2 regions of the Paenibacillus sp. FSL P4-0184 genome follow, and region 2 is predicted to be linked to the other one. Evidence: riboswitches for the same ligand, from Rfam matches in the RefSeq annotation. Region 2 holds a riboswitch; the other holds the start of a gene.
The links. Region 2 has a riboswitch for cyclic di-AMP ahead of MKY52_RS28760 (APC family permease). Riboswitches for the same ligand answer to the same signal wherever they lie in the genome.
Positions count from the first base shown of each region.

Region 1 (8,147 bases), on a different contig from region 2:
TATAAAGTTGCAGGGCATGGCGTATATGATGCAATAACAGTCAATCCTCCTTATATGCCGCTTAACGGCAGTGACCTCAAGCTGAACACTCATCAGGCCATGGCTCGTCATGAAATCGGGTGTACGCTGGAGGAGGTCATTCAAGCCTGTGTGAGACTGGTTCGCACCGGTGGAAAGGTAAGTATGGTTCACAAGCCACAACGATTGGTCGATATTATTAGTCTTATGAGAAAATATAGGCTCGAGCCTAAGATTATTCGCTTTGTACATCCACGTGCGCATCTGGAAGCTAATATGGTATTAATTGAAGCGATACGTGATGGTAAGCCGGAGGTTCGTTTACATCCACCACTCATTGTATATAATGAGGACAATCAATACTGTCCAGAAATTATGGACATCTACTATGGTGCTAAAGAGGGTAAATCATGACGATATCATGCCAAAGCAGTTTTCAGAACAATAACAATACACATAAGCAGGAATCAACCGGTTCACTCTTTTTGGTGGCAACACCCATCGGTAATTTAGAGGATATGACTTATCGTGCTGTCCGCACATTGCAGGAATGCGATATTATTGCAGCTGAGGATACAAGACAAACTCGGAAATTGTTGAGCCATTTTGAAATTACACCCTCTATGCTGTTCAGTTATCATGAGCATAATAAGGCTGCCAGTGGACCTGAACTTATCCGCTATATAATAGAAGGAAAAAATTTGGCACTCGTCAGCGATGCCGGTTTACCAGCCATTTCCGACCCTGGTGCAGACCTTGTAGCCCTTGCCATAAGTCACGGTATACCAGTAATTCCTATACCCGGAGCTAACGCAGCTTTGTCAGCATTAATTGCCTCCGGTCTGCCTACGACTACTTTCACTTTTATCGGCTTCTTACCTCGAGAACGTAAAGATATCCGTGCGGTATTAAGTCCACTTCGTTCGGCGCAAGGGACTATACTGTTCTACGAATCTCCACATCGCGTGGTGAAGACACTGGCTCATCTCCATGAAGCATTTGGCAATCGACGAATTGTGCTTGCTCGTGAACTGACGAAGAGATATGAGGAGTTTCTTCGTGGGACGATCGAGGAATGTATGGATTGGCTCGCTGAACATCCACCGCTTGGTGAGTATGTTATCGTCGTTGAAGGCGAGAGCAAGGAAGATGCAGAAATGGCGGAATCGGCTTGGTGGCGCCAGTTAAGTATTGAAGAACATGTTGCTCATTACGAAGCAGCAGATATGCCGCGTAAAGAAGCTATGAAAAAAGCAGCCTCTGATCGTGGTGTGTCAAAGCGGGATATTTATAACGCACTTCTGGATAAAGCGGAGCAGCAATAAGTGTCATTGACGGATTCTAATTCTAAGAGGTTAACCAGGTACGGAGGGGTATTACGAAGCTGACGAGATTCTAGCCTGAAGGTGGTTCCCAAAAGGAAGCCCAAGATATACCAGATCATGGTAAAACTCGTTTTACTTCATGCTCTCACCGCATTACCCATCATTATTAGGTGTCATGGGGGAGTAAATCCTTATAGACACCTTTTGGGGCGGGAAACACAGGTGATTGCAGAAAAAAAATACCTCCCGTGGTCACGGGAGGTCAAGGAGATATGAAAAGGTTAGAATTAACAATTTGATTAGTTCTATTATATACTATTTATTTTAGTTTGTCACAGGGGTAGGGATAGTAGAAATGCATTCATGACAAACTATTTTTCCTTTGAAGTAAGTTACGTTCTCAGCGTTGCCGCAGAAAATGCAGGCAGGCTCATATTTCTTAAGCATAATGCGCTCACCATCAACGTAAATTTCAAGTGCATCTTTTTCACCAATGCCAAGAGTACGGCGCAATTCAATGGGAATAACTACCCGTCCAAGTTCGTCTACTTTTCTTACAATTCCTGTTGATTTCATCATAACAATCGTTACTCCTCTCAATGTTCCAAAAACGTCATTATTCGACATTGTTCACTGTTTTATGATATTTATAATACCAACGATTCCCAAAACAGTCAACCTTTTTTCATCTGTTAAATAAGTGCTTTTTCACGAAAACTTTGAATTCCCTATAACAATCACGAATTCTAAAAAAAGTGAAAAAATAAACTTTGTCGATTTACCAAGACTAAAAACGTCACTATTCGACAAAGTACGACATAATTACTTATTATATACTTATATTGGTTAAAATCATATTAAATTTAATAAAGGAGTTGATCTCATGAAGCAGCCGCTCACAGAAGAAAAGGTTTTCAAAGATCCGGTTCACAATTATATCCACGTGCAGGATACTATTATTTGGCGACTAATAAATACAAAGGAATTTCAGCGTTTACGCCGAATTCGCCAGCTGGGTACCTCGTATCTTACTTTTCATGGCGCAGAGCATAGTCGGTTTTCTCATTCCCTAGGGGTGTACGAAATTACACGTAGAATTATTTCGCAATTTGAACGAAGCGGGTATAAGGATTGGATTCCTGAAGAAAGTCTGCTCACCTTGTGTGCGGCCTTGCTGCATGATCTCGGACATGGTCCATTTTCCCATTCTATAGAAGAAGCTTTTGAAATGAATCATGAGGATTGGACTTGTCGAATTATTCTGGAGGACACAGAGATTACTGAGATCTTGCGTGATGTGGAGGAGGATTTTCCTCGTAAAGTAGCCTCTGTAATCGCTAAAACTTATGAGCATGAAATTGTTGTAAATCTGGTTTCCAGTCCGCTAGATGCTGATCGCATGGATTATTTGCTGCGTGATGCGTACTATACAGGTGTAAACTATGGAACGATCGACATTGATCGGATTTTAAGAATGCTGCGTCCTTATAATGGTCGAATTGTTGTAAAAGAATCGGGAATGCATGCCATTGAAGATTATTTAATGTCGCGTTATCAAATGTACTGGCAAGTCTATTTTCATCCGGTGACACGTAGCTCAGAGATTATTTTGCGACAAATTTTCCGTAGAGCCAAGGAGCTTTTCCAAGAGGGGTACAATTTTAGTTTCATGATTAATCCGCTGGAGGATTTGTTCCGTGGTGAGGTGACAGTGAAGCAATATTTAATGCTAGATGAAGCACTGGTACAGACGGCTTTTATGCAGTGGACGCTTGAGAAAGATGAGCTCCTAAGTGACTTGTGTACCCGTTTTATTCATCGTAAACTGTATAAATATGTAGAGGTGGAGAATCTCGATACAGATATGATTACTGAAATTCGCAGCAGTTTTGCGGCAGCCGGACTTCACCCAGAATATGATTTGGAGATTGATTTTCCGACAGATCTGCCCTATGATGTGTTCCGTCCGGGAGAAGCTTTTGACAATAAACAAATTCTGCTGCTTGATCGGCATGATCATCTGCGGGAAATTTCAGAGGTGTCGGATATTGTGCGTTCTATTAGCGGCATTCACCGTGGAAGATATCATCTTTATTTTCCTCAGGATAAGTTGAGAAATACTCGATTGCCTGGTTCTATTGCAGAGATTTTTGCAAAATAATACAAGAAAATATGGGATTTTTGACAAGAAGAGTAGAAATATAAGATATAACGGATAGCTTGAAACTTATATTGTCTTATATTTAAAAAAGAACAAGGAGTGAGGGTTAAAATGTTTCTGTTTGACACACATACGCATCTGGATGCACCTCAATTCGACGAGGATCGCGAAGAAGTTATCGCTCGTGCTGTAGAAGCAGGAGTTAGCAAGATGATTAATATCGGATTTAATCGGGAGACGATTCCCTCAACGATGAAGCTGGCGGAATCTTATGATTATATTTATGCGGCAGTGGGTTGGCATCCTCAGGATGCGATTGATATGAAAGAAGGAGATCTCGATTGGATTGCTTCTCTATGCAGTCATAAAAAAGTAGTGGCTATTGGTGAAATCGGACTGGATTATTACTGGGATACTTCTCCCAAGGATGTGCAACATGAAGTTTTTCGCAAGCAAATTGGACTAGCCCGTGAACTAAATATGCCGATTTGTATTCATGATCGTGATGCCCATGAGGATGTTGTACGGATTTTACGGGAGGAAAAAGCAAATGAGGTTGGAGGCGTGATGCACTCGTTCTCAGGAAGCTGGGAAACAGCTAAAATGTGCTTGAATCTTGGTTTTCATTTATCCTTTGGAGGACCCATTACGTTCAAAAATGCAAGAGTGCCAAAAGAAGTGCTTGCGCAGACCCCACTAGACCGATTATTGATCGAAACCGATGCTCCATATTTGACTCCACACCCCTTCCGCGGGAAGCGAAATGTGAGCGCTCATGTGAAGCTTGTAGCAGAGGCAGCAGCTGAAATTAAAGGGTTAACATGGGAAGAATTGGCTAAAATAACGTATGCGAACGCACTGGAACGATTTGGGATTCAGTGAAAACGGGAGCAAAACAGGCGAAAAATAGAGAATGGCCGATATATTAAACTTTTTTAATATAAAAACGGCTGAATATTACAATATTTTAACCATATTTTTGCGTAAACGTGGTTGAATCGTCCTTTACAACATGCATCAAAACAGGATATCATCTTTTCAGTGATGTGAGCTGTGTTATAGTGACAGCCATTGATTCATGGATCGTCTCGCTGAGTCTCCGTATGGAGAACGGGGGAACCAATATTGACCTGCCGCATGCCTGTATTTTAAATACGGTTTAGACGTGCCGTAGGACAGTATTTGATTTCTTTACGTGGTCTTTGGGGTGAATTTAAGGGCAACCGCCATGAGCGGGTGACCTGAAATAGGGCGTCTCTCTTTCGTCCGAACCCGACAGCTAACCCCGTAAGCGCAAGTAAGAGAGGCAACCTCGTGCACAAGCATTCTCTATTCTGATATTGGAGAAGCCACGAAAGAGTCCTCAGTTGAACTCTTTTTAGGCTTTTTTATTTTTGAATAAATAGAATGTTGCCCACATACTGTTATATAACAGGGGTGGGAGTAGCTGTGCCGAGCAGGCGATCCATGAGCAGGAGACGCTAAGTTATTACGTGCGTGTCCTGTGACAATCTCAAATAGTTTCGTCAAAGGAATTCAGTCCTCATGATATACAATTGACGACGGGGCTATGTAAGGAGGATGGAGAGAATGGGCGTATTCCAACCAGAAGTATCCCATGATTCGCAGTCATCCAGCAGGTCTTTCGCATTACGGTGGGAGCAAGTAAATACTCGCGTACTTTTACTTGCAGGCGTGATTTCAGTCGCTATCGCGCTACTTATTCTGCTGTACGTACACGGTCAAAGTAACAAACAATTATTTTTAGTAATAGACGGGCAAACACAGACGCTTGAAACGCGAGAAGCGCTTCTTGGTGATGTGTTGGAGAAAGAGCAAATTTCGCTGCAGCCGCATGATGAACTATCTTTAGGACTGAGTGATGAAATAAAAGACGGTGACCGTGTCGTTATCAATCGTGCGCAGAAAATTAGTCTTACTGCGGATGGAGCAACAAAAACGTTATATACGACCGAAGACACAATTGGTAAAGCAATTGAGAAAATGGGCATTACCCTAGAAGGTCATGATAAGATTTTCCCTTCGTTAGACACCACCATTTCTGCAAACATGGAGGTTAAGATTGTTCGCATCAACAAACAGACTGTACAGCGATCAACTAACTTACCCTTCAGAGTCATCAAGACAGCAGACCCCTCCCTTACTGTGGGAACAGTTAGAGTGGCACAGGCAGGCAAACCAGGCGTCATGATTCAGCATATTGAAAAGATCTACCAAGACGGAGAACTGGCCTCTATGCGCATGATTGGTAAGGAAGTACAAACGGTAACGAAAGATAAGATTATTGCCGTTGGTACCAAAGCACTTCCTAAGCCGGCTGTAGCTAAGACTACAACAACTTCCAAATCAAACACCACTTCAAAAACGGCTAAGGTTAGCGCCAAGACTAATAACGTCACTAGCAAGGCTGGCGTAGACTTTGAGTACAAGAAGATGATTAAGAACGTCTCCATGACAGCTTATTCATCAGAAGAGCCAGGTATTGGTACCAAAACTGCCTCCGGAACACGCGTAACGGAAGGTCGTACAATTGCGGTAGACCCGAATGTAATCCCTATTGGCTGGTGGGTATATATCGAGGGGCTAGGATTCCGCCGAGCAGAAGATACTGGCGGTGCCATTAAAGGCAATAAAGTAGATGTCTATTACGATTCACTGAGCCATGTCCGTAATTTCGGTCGTAAATCGCGTACCGTTTATGTGATTGGACCTGTGAAGCCGGAGTTAAACTAGGCTGAAGCTTTTGCAAATTATTCTTTGATAAGCTATAGTGATGATAACCGTTAAGGAACGCCAGATGATCATTTCGTTGATCGCAGAGCAACCGCTCATCACTTATACATTCTTTAACCAAAAGAAGAGGAGCGAAACCTCTTCTTTTTTGCTTTTTTTGGAAGGAGTCAAGAGATATGATTAAGGAATTAATTGTCGTTGAAGGTAAGAGTGATACCGTCGCTGTTAAACGCGCTGTAGAAGCAGATACGATCGAAACAGGGGGCTCGGCTGTAGACCGGACCGTAATTGCGAAGATCGCGCTTGCTATGGAGCGTAGAGGAGTGATTATCCTTACTGACCCGGATCACGCGGGTGAACGAATTCGTAAGATTGTGTCCGCAAAGGTTCCGGGCTGTAAGCATGCCTTCATTCCGGAGAAGGACGCAACCCGCAAGGGAGATATTGGTGTGGAGAACGCTTCTCCAGAGGCGATTCGTCATGCGCTGCGGAATGTACATACCTCTTTTGAAGGTGCACCTGCTTTAATTGGACTTGATGATCTAATGGCCGCTGGAATGCTTGTACATCCTCGGGCAGCTGAAAGACGTATGGCACTTGGTAATTTGCTTGGAATCGGATATTGTAATGGCAAGCAGCTGTACAAGCGGCTGGCGATGTTTGGAATTACGCGGGAGGAATTTGCCGGAGCTCTCGCCCAAATTGATCAGGGGGGCATTACTTCATGAGTGGTAGAGAGGAAATTTCGACTCCAAAACGGACGAAAGAAATTATTCAACGTTATGGATTCAAGTTCAAGAAGAGCTTAGGACAGAATTTTTTGATTGATCAAAATATATTGGACAAGATTGTTGACGCTGCTGGGCTAGATAGTGAATCAGGGGCATTGGAAATCGGTCCTGGGATTGGTGCCCTGACGGAGCGTTTGGCGCTAACCGCCGGTGCGGTGACTGCTGTGGAGATCGACCGTAGGCTGATTCCTATTTTAAGGGACGTACTTTCCCCTTATCCGCATGTAAAGGTTCGTAATGATGATGTTCTGAATGTAAATCTGCAGGAGCTGTTCAAAGAAGATTTTGCATCCGTGAACAAGGTAAGTGTAGTTGCCAATCTGCCGTATTATGTAACTACTCCGATTCTGATGAAGCTGCTCGAAGAGAAGCTTCCGCTTGATAACATCGTTGTAATGATTCAGAAAGAGGTTGCGGAGCGTATGGCTGCTTCTCCGGGAGGAAAGGAATATGGGAGCCTTAGCATTGCCGTGCAGTACTACAGCGAGCCTGAGCTCGTCTGCATTGTGCCGCGTACGGTGTTCATTCCTCAACCTAATGTGGAGTCCGCTGTAATCCGTCTAAAGGTAAGAGAGCGTCCACCGGTAGAAGTTGAGAGTGAGAAGCACTTCTTTGAGGTAGTCCAAGCTTCTTTCACACAGCGTCGCAAGACGATTGCTAACAATCTCAAAGCTCGTTACTTCCCTGAAGAGGGACGTGAGCGTCTGGAGGCTTTACTCGCAGAAGCTGGTATTGAACCAACACGTCGTGGAGAAACGTTAAGTCTAGAAGAATACGCCCGATTGAGCGGTGTTCTGTTAGCTGCTGGAATTGAATAAGCTAAAAACATAGCTAGTTATGAACCAACTGAGGCCTTTGCCCATACGATGGGGTAGAGGTGGTGGTTGTAATGAATTTAGGAGACTTGGTCGTTCGTAAATCTTATGGCGGAGATTTGACTTTTCGTGTAGATCATATTGTGCAGGACAGAGCCGTCATTAAAGGCACAGATTTCCGTCTGTTGGCGGATTCTCCTCTGAATGACTTGGTTCAAGTGCCTCCTACCCGAATTACGGAACGAGGACAGCAGGCACAGATTAAAGCGAATGAATCACTGAC
Region 1 is NZ_JBBORN010000001.1:2,082,672-2,090,818, reverse strand. It holds gene MKY52_RS08995 (tRNA1(Val) (adenine(37)-N6)-methyltransferase) at 1-432, shown strand, start outside; gene rsmI (16S rRNA (cytidine(1402)-2'-O)-methyltransferase) at 429-1,343, shown strand; gene MKY52_RS08985 (AbrB/MazE/SpoVT family DNA-binding domain-containing protein) at 1,668-1,922, opposite strand; gene MKY52_RS08980 (HD domain-containing protein) at 2,227-3,504, shown strand; gene MKY52_RS08975 (TatD family hydrolase) at 3,616-4,386, shown strand; cyclic di-AMP (ydaO/yuaA leader) riboswitch at 4,584-4,813, shown strand; gene MKY52_RS08970 (3D domain-containing protein) at 5,095-6,258, shown strand; gene rnmV (ribonuclease M5) at 6,435-6,986, shown strand; gene rsmA (16S rRNA (adenine(1518)-N(6)/adenine(1519)-N(6))-dimethyltransferase RsmA) at 6,983-7,867, shown strand; gene yabG (sporulation peptidase YabG) at 7,939-8,147, shown strand, end outside.
Region 1: another riboswitch for cyclic di-AMP. It lies ahead of MKY52_RS08970 (3D domain-containing protein); the one in region 2 lies ahead of MKY52_RS28760 (APC family permease).

Region 2 (8,147 bases):
CGTGATCTTTTAAGTTCTCATGACTCTTCACAATCCCTGCAGTCATTAGCTGCTCTAGGTCATTTTGAATTTTGTCAATATTCATGTTTCATGCTCCTTTAACCATGTATAAATGATGGTCCTTGATCTATTTTTAGTAGTGGTATCATGGATTTGTAGGCAACCACAACTGTAACAACGAACAGGCTCCCTTGTCAATGACGGGAGCCTGTTCGTTGTATGATTTTCAATTATGATTACACAGCTTTGTATGCAGCAAGCTCGTAAGGAAGGCACAGCGGCACACCGGTGCGTGGATCTGGAACAATATCTGCCTCAATTCCAAACACTTCCCGCAGTACATCTGGTGTCATAACTTCAGTAGGTGAGCCTTCACTAACCACAGTACCGGATTTAATAGCTACCATATGCTGTGCATAACGAGTAGCATGATTCAAATCATGCACGACCATGATAATGGTACGGCCTTCTTCCTCATTCAGCTTTTGCAGAAGCTGTAGAACTTCAAGCTGGTGAGCCATATCTAGAAATGTTGTTGGTTCGTCCAAGAATAGAATGTCAGTTTCTTGCGCCAATGCCATAGCGATCCAAGCACGCTGACGTTGTCCTCCAGATAAGCGGTCAATCGGACGGTCATGGAAAGGCTCCATACCTGTAACAGTGATTGCGTTGGAGATAATGCTGCGATCCTCTGCTGTCATTGTGCCAAATCCTTTTTGATGCGGGAAACGGCCATAGCTGACAAGTTCAGAGACCGTTAGTCCGTCTGGAGCCGTTGGGTTTTGCGGTAAGATCGCAAGCTGACGAGCTACCTCTTTCGTTGAAAAGTTATGGATCGATTTACCGTCCAACATTACACTGCCGCTCTTAGGCTTCATGATCCGGGCCATTGTTTTAAGAATTGTAGATTTACCAGAACCGTTAGCGCCCACTAGTGCGGTTATTTTTCCCGTAGGGATAGTTAAGTTCAACCCTTTAACAATTGTAGCCTCTGCATACCCAATACTTAACTCTTCTGTGTTCAAACGTTCTGACATGTTAACAACTCCTTAAAAGTTTTATGGAGCTATGCTCCTAGAATGAACTACATAGTAAAACTCGCTTCGTACGCATTATGCTTTCGATTTGGCGAGTAAATATAAAAAGTAAGGTGCACCAATGATCGCAACCACGATGCCTGTTGGAACTTCTGCAGGCTGTAACACCCATCTGCCGATAGTATCAGCAGTAATCATAAGAAGCGCCCCTGTCAACGCACTAGCGGGCAATAATACCTGATGACGGGGTCCCACAAGCTTGCGGGCAAGATGTGGTGCAATTAGGCCGACAAAGCCAATTCCTCCACTTACAGCAACGCAGGAGCCGGCAAGCGCAACTGCTGTCACTAGAAGGAGAATACGTTCCTTCTCCACTCGCATTCCAAGTCCTACTGAAGTATGTTCCCCTAGATTCAATACATTAAGAATACGGGCTTTATAGAAGGCGAACGGTAACAGAATCGCTATCCAAGGTAGCAGAGCAAGTACGAATCTCCAATCGCCACCCCATATTTTCCCGGCGATCCAAGTCGCTACAAACTGATAATTATTAGGATCAAGCCGAAGTGCCAACACCAGCTGGCAAGCGTTAATTCCGGCAGCGACTGCAATCCCGATAAGGATCAACCTTGTTGGAGATAGACCATCTGCTTTTCTATAAGCCAGAATATAGATTAAAGCGGCGGTTAAGCTAGCCCCTCCAAGCGCTAAGAGCGGCAAGACAAATACCGGAGCTGCTGTTGTAGCCGGAAAAAACGAGATAAAAATGATTACCGCAAAACCAGCACCCGCACTTATGCCCAGCGTAGCCGGTTCGGCAAGTGCATTTCTTGCGAGACTTTGTAAAATACAGCCTGACACTGCAAAGCCCGCTCCAACCAACAATGAAATTACGATGCGAGGTAATCTAAAATCAAATAAAATAAGCTTTTGCTGATGAGTTCCATCACCCAGCAGTGTATGTAGTACCTCCCGTGGGGATAGACGCATAAATCCTGTATTCATACTGACAATAAAAACAACAACGATCAATATGGCAAGGAGCGATAACACTGTAATAGCACGTGTACGGCGTTCATTATCATTGGGAGAAAGGGTTGTTCTGTGCATTACAGCTCCCCCTTCCGCTTACTCGCTAAGTAAATAAAGAAAGGTACACCGATGATGGCAATTAATGCGCCTAGCGGCGTCTCATAAGGGGCATTTATCATTCTAGCGGCGATATCCGCAAAGATGATCAATAAGCTCCCAAGAACTGCCGAGCAAGGAATGATCCAGCGATAATCTACTCCAACGAAATAACGTGCTACATGTGGAATAATTAGTCCTATAAAAGCAATCGGGCCAACCATCGAGACTGCACTTCCGGCAAGTACTACTACAACAATCATACATGCCAACTGTACTACTTTTGTCCGCTGCCCCAGACCAACTGCAACTTCTCTTCCTAAGCTGAGCAAGGTGACAGACCGCGCTAACATCATCGCTGCGATTAATGCCACGAACACCCAAGGGAAGATAATCTTGATCTGAGTCCAGCTTGCCCCACCCATTCCGCCAGCCAACCAGAAGGCTATATCCTGGGATAAGTTAAAAAGAATAGCTATGCCCTGACTAACAGCAACCAGTAGTGCACTAACCGCGGAACCTGCCAGCGTCAAACGTAAAGGGGTAAGGCCATTAAAAGATAGCGACCCGATTCCAAATACGATAAAAGACGCTATAGCAGCACCTATAAAACAAAACAACATAAGTGAAGTAAATGAGATCGAAGGTGCAAAAGCAAAAACTGTGGCCAGCGCTACACCTGCTCCCGCATTCAAGCCTAACAGACCTGAATCCGCAAGAGGGTTCCTTGTCATCCCCTGCATGATTGCCCCTGCTACAGCGAAGCAAGCACCGACCAAAGCACCTGCTATCGCGCGGGGAAATCGCAGTTCTCTTATCACCTGATGTTTTTGTATATCTGGATTGAAATGAAATATTGCTTCCCATACCGTAGCTAGCTTGATATCTGCCGCACCAACTGAGACCGAAAGTGCCAGTCCAAAGGCAATGGCAGCGAGTCCAATCACTAGAATACCCATCGCAGCTGCCGGTCGGGTATGTAGAGCTTTTTTTGTGTCATTTTTATTACGATGTGCGAAATCTGAGGGTGAAACCATGAGTCGTCTCCTTAATCGATAGTTACAATGGTCTATATGATAACAACAATCATTCTCATTATCGCAAAAAAAATTAAGTTGTACAATTGTAGGAGTTATTTTTCAGTAATACAGGAATGGTTTATAAAAAAATGGTGCAGATCTAAGTATCCTAAGATACTTGATCTGCACGCCCTTCCCCACCCAAATGATCAGTCTCATTCATGGTGAATTACGACTCTTTATTTCACAAAACTTTTTAACACATCGTCAATAATTTTGTCACCAGCGTTCGCACCACTGTATAGCCAACTGCTTGTTGAGCTCATTTCATGCACATTTCCAGCTTTCACAGCCGGGATGCCTTTCCAAATTGCACTGTCCAGAATCTCCGAACCCTCAGTCTTATCACTATTTACAAGGATAATATGATCTGCTGTCAGCTCAGAAAGCTTCTCTAGCGAAATTGGATTCCAAGTAGCTCTTGTACCAACAGGAATTTCTGTTACTAAGTTAGGCAGCTTTACACCAAGGTCTGTATATAATACAGCACCACTGCTGCGGGTTTCGTCTACAATATAGAAGTTCTTTTGTACCAACCATAAAATCGCCACGGACTCTTCTCCAATAGCTCCTTTAAGCTTTTCTTTCGCTGCAGCCGCCTTGTCTTCATAATCTTTAATGGCTTTCTCTGCTTCAGGGGTCTTGTTCAGAATTTCACCAATCTTGAGTAGCGATTTACGCCAATCTTGATTTAGCTTATCCCCAATCACATAAGTCGGTGCAATCTTATTCAGTTGGTCATAGATACCATTCTGTACAGATGACTCCGACGGGATGAGGATAAGATCCGGAGCGAAGCTGGTTACTGCCTCGAGCGGAAGATCGTAGCTGATCGTAGGAACATCCTTCAATTCAGTGGACAGATAATCTTGAATACCATTAGTCACTGACCATTGCGCTACTGGAGTCACACCTAGAGTTACCAAAGCATCCTCCAAATAAGAACCCAGTACACGCCCAGGATTAGCTGGAATCGTTACTTCATGTCCCATTGCATCCGTTAACGTCTTAGGAGCTGTAGGAGCTTCTGTAGCTTCAGCAGTAGGTGCCGTCGTTGGCTCTGTTCCTGCGTTTGAAGCGTTACCGGGATTATTATTACCGCAAGCGGATAAGAATAGCACCATCACCATTAATCCGACCATCGTTAATTTCATGCTTCCAAATCTTTTTCTGTTAAACAAAAACATTAAATACCCTCCTAGTGTGTACATCCTCTGTTATTCAAAGGTGTTGACTACCTCAGTCTCACTTTTAAATGATATTGATTCTCATTCTCTATGTCAACATATAAATTTTAAATTTTGTGGATTTGCAATAATTTCCTTCTTAAAAAGACAAAAAAGGCTATATTCCGAACGTTCCGGATATAGCCTCTCCTTAATGATCCATTATTTATTCAAATGATATGGGACAGTCGCAACTACAACATCTTTTGAATTCATTAGATACGAACGGATTAAAAAGCTGGTCTGATTATGAAGTACAGCTTGCCACCAATGCTTAGTTATAAACTGTGGAATCAGAATCGTGATATGATCCGTCGCTGCGGTCTTCCACTCCACTGTATCAATAAATTTCACTAACGGACGAATAATACTGCGATATCTGGAACGAAGTACAATCAGGCGTACACCTGGATTCCATTCCTCCCACCGTTGCTCCATTTTTTGAATGTCCTCTTCATCAAAGCCAACATACACGGCTACAACATTATCCGTTAGAGACTTGGCATAGCTGATGGAATGTAGTACAGCACGTGTTACACCCGCAACAGGAACAACAACTGTACTGCCCTTAATCAAAGGTTTATCTGTACTCGGGCATATACGAAGCTGATCTGCAGTGTTCAAATAGTGCTTGTGAATCCGGTGGAACACGAACATTACAGCAGGTAAGAAAATGAAAGCCATCCATACGCTTGAGAATTTAGTGATGATAAAAATAAGCGTAATCGTCAATGTTGTCAGCATACCGATGGTATTTACAACAAATCTTTTTTTCCATCCCGCTGGTTTTGTTTTAAACCAATGAACCATCATTCCTAGCTGTGACAATGTGAAAGGAATGAATACACCAACCGCATAAAGTGGAATCAAGCTTTCTGTATTTCCGTGGAATGCAGCTACAAGCACAGCAGACAGAACACCTAGAAAAATAATACCATTAGAGAAACCTAGACGGTCACCACGAACCATAAAAGCATGTGGCATATATTTATCTTTTGCAAACATAAATGCGAGCAGCGGGAACGCTGAGTAAGCCGTATTAGCCGCCAAGAACAAAATTACTGCTGTGATCCCTTGAATGAAAAAATATAAGGTTCCGCGGCCAAAGGTCGATTCAGCGATCTGAGAAACAACCGTTGCCTTTTCATCAGGCACTATGCCGTACCAATACGCCAGTAGTGTGATACCTGTAAACATAAATCCAAGTATAACCCCCATGACCATTAAGGTCTTGGCTGCGTTCTTTTCAGCTGGTGCTTTAAAGTTTGGAATGGCATTAGATACAGCCTCTACACCCGTAAGTGCCGAACAGCCAGAACTGAAGGCTTTTAATAGTAGAAACAAACTAACATTAGAAACAGCAGAGCCAATTTCCGGGACATTCGCATGTACGCCACCTGCTGCATATTTAATAACACCGGAGATAATCAAGACTACAATCGACACTACAAACAAATACACTGGAATTGCGATGAATGAAGCTGATTCTGTAACTCCGCGAAGATTAATCAAAGTAAGTAAAATAATAACTGATACTGCAATAAGAACGGTGTGATTATGAAGACTTGGAAAAGCCGATGTGATCGCATCCGTCCCTGCCGACGCACTAACAGCTACGGTCAGAATGTAATCCACTAACAAAGACCCTCCTGCTAAGAGCCCTGTCGGAACACCAAGATTACTCTTGGCAACGATGTAAGCTCCGCCTCCCTGAGGATAAGCGTAAATCGTCTGCCGATAGGATAAAATCAGGATGGCCAGCAGGCCCAATACGGCTAATGCAATTGGCAGGGAATACCAGATGGCAGTAAACCCCGCAGCCACCAGTACAATCAAAATTTGTTCCGTTCCGTAGGCTACAGACGAGAGCGCATCAGAAGACAGGACAGCCAGTGCTTTAACCTTGGATAACTTTTCATGATCGAGTTCGTTCGACTTCATCGGACGCCCGATCAATAGTCGTTTTACCTTGCTTACCATGGTGGATACAGTTCCTTTCTTTGGGAGCTGAAACGGAATTTCCGCGCGCTGTTTTCATTGGTGGATTTCATAAATGCAGACACTAAAAATAGCATACGGAAATGATCCGCATGCTATGCATGGTCATTATCCCACCTTTGCTTACGAGGTTAGCTGGCGGATTCGGGCTGTGGTTTAGCCCTACGGTATAAGTCTAATCGACCCATTCCGATTCACCCCATTGGCACATATGCCAAGTTTGGTTCCCCCGTTTTTCCTAAGAAAATTCAGCGCATATTCAACTTCTCACAAGGTCTAATATTAGTCTACAATGTGTATACAGTAAAGCGTTGAAAAAAATGAAAAAAGAATGAAAAAACATCCAGTAAGCGCAAATACAGCGTCTTATTGGATGCTCTCTTTCATTCTCTTCAATTATCCCTCTGGATCGTGTTTTTAATCACTTTTCACATTTTTTCGGATCCTTTAAAATTAAAAAATCAAAATCCTAAACTTTCCTCTGTATCTAACTCCATCACTTCTTCTTCCTTGCGTCCGTACCAAAGTAAAATGCTAATTAAAGCAAAAGCGATTAATGCAAGGAAAGGAATCGTCATGAATCCAAAAAAGTTCAAGTAATCCTTATTACAAGGAACACCAATTGTACAAGGAAGCACTTTACTTAACGCGGGAATCTTCTGCTCCGCATAATGATAGATCGAGATACTGCCACCAATCAAGCTTAGTGGAAGTACATATGGGATAATCCTTTTATCCCCTCGAAAGGTTGCAATTCCCAAGAGGAATAACTGAGGATACATAAAAATTCGCTGGAACCAGCAAAGCTTACAAGGTTCATATTTCAATACTTCGCTCAGATACAAGCTACCAGCAACAGCAACTAAAGAGACGAACCAGGCCAGATACAGGCAGTTACGCTTGCAAAAAGATAGGAACTTTGTCACTTTGCCTCCACAGCTTTTGCGGCGTCGTTAATCTCAGTTGAAATCGCTTCAATGTTAAATGGATCCGCAGTCATTACTCCATTGATATAAAGGGATGGTGTAGTCGTCACCCCAGCTTCACTAGCTAACTGCATACCCTTATTCAGCTCATCTGCATACGTACGATCTTTAATATCTTTACGAAGCAGTTCGTAATCGATAGCTAACTTCTCTTTCTCCGCAAGGCTTACTAAGAAATCTTCAGTCGCCCATTCTTCGCTCTCATCACCTTGCTGAGCATATACAGCATCATAGAACTTCCAGAATTCATCATGATTCTGATGGTAAACAGATAATGCAGCAAGTGAGGCAGTTTCAGAGTCTGGACCAACGAAAGCCATATTTACAAAGTAGAGCGCTGCTTTTCCCTCGTTGACAAAATCTTGAACAATTTTCGGTTTAACTGAAGTTGCAAATTGGGAACACGCTGGACATTTTAAGTCTCCAAATTCAACAATTTTAACAGGTGCATCCTCTTTACCGACTCTAGGTAGCTCACTGTAATTGAATGCTACTGGTTCTCCCGAAGTGGCATTTTTTGCGGCATCTTTCGAAGCTAACATAAACAATCCAACAAAAATGATGACTACTAAAGCTATTGAACTAATAATTAAAATTCTCGTCTTCTGCTTTTGCTGCTCCTGTTCTACCCGCCGTTTCTCTTGTTTGCTAAGCTGGGGAACACTTGTACTTTTATTAGGTTTACTCAAGGAG
Region 2 is NZ_JBBORN010000002.1:1,562,225-1,570,371, forward strand. It holds gene murB (UDP-N-acetylmuramate dehydrogenase) at 1-85, opposite strand, end outside; gene MKY52_RS28740 (ABC transporter ATP-binding protein) at 237-1,037, opposite strand; gene MKY52_RS28745 (FecCD family ABC transporter permease) at 1,113-2,147, opposite strand; gene MKY52_RS28750 (FecCD family ABC transporter permease) at 2,147-3,202, opposite strand; gene MKY52_RS28755 (ABC transporter substrate-binding protein) at 3,424-4,431, opposite strand; gene MKY52_RS28760 (APC family permease) at 4,633-6,450, opposite strand; cyclic di-AMP (ydaO/yuaA leader) riboswitch at 6,574-6,732, opposite strand; gene MKY52_RS28765 (disulfide oxidoreductase) at 6,930-7,394, opposite strand; gene MKY52_RS28770 (DsbA family protein) at 7,391-8,143, opposite strand.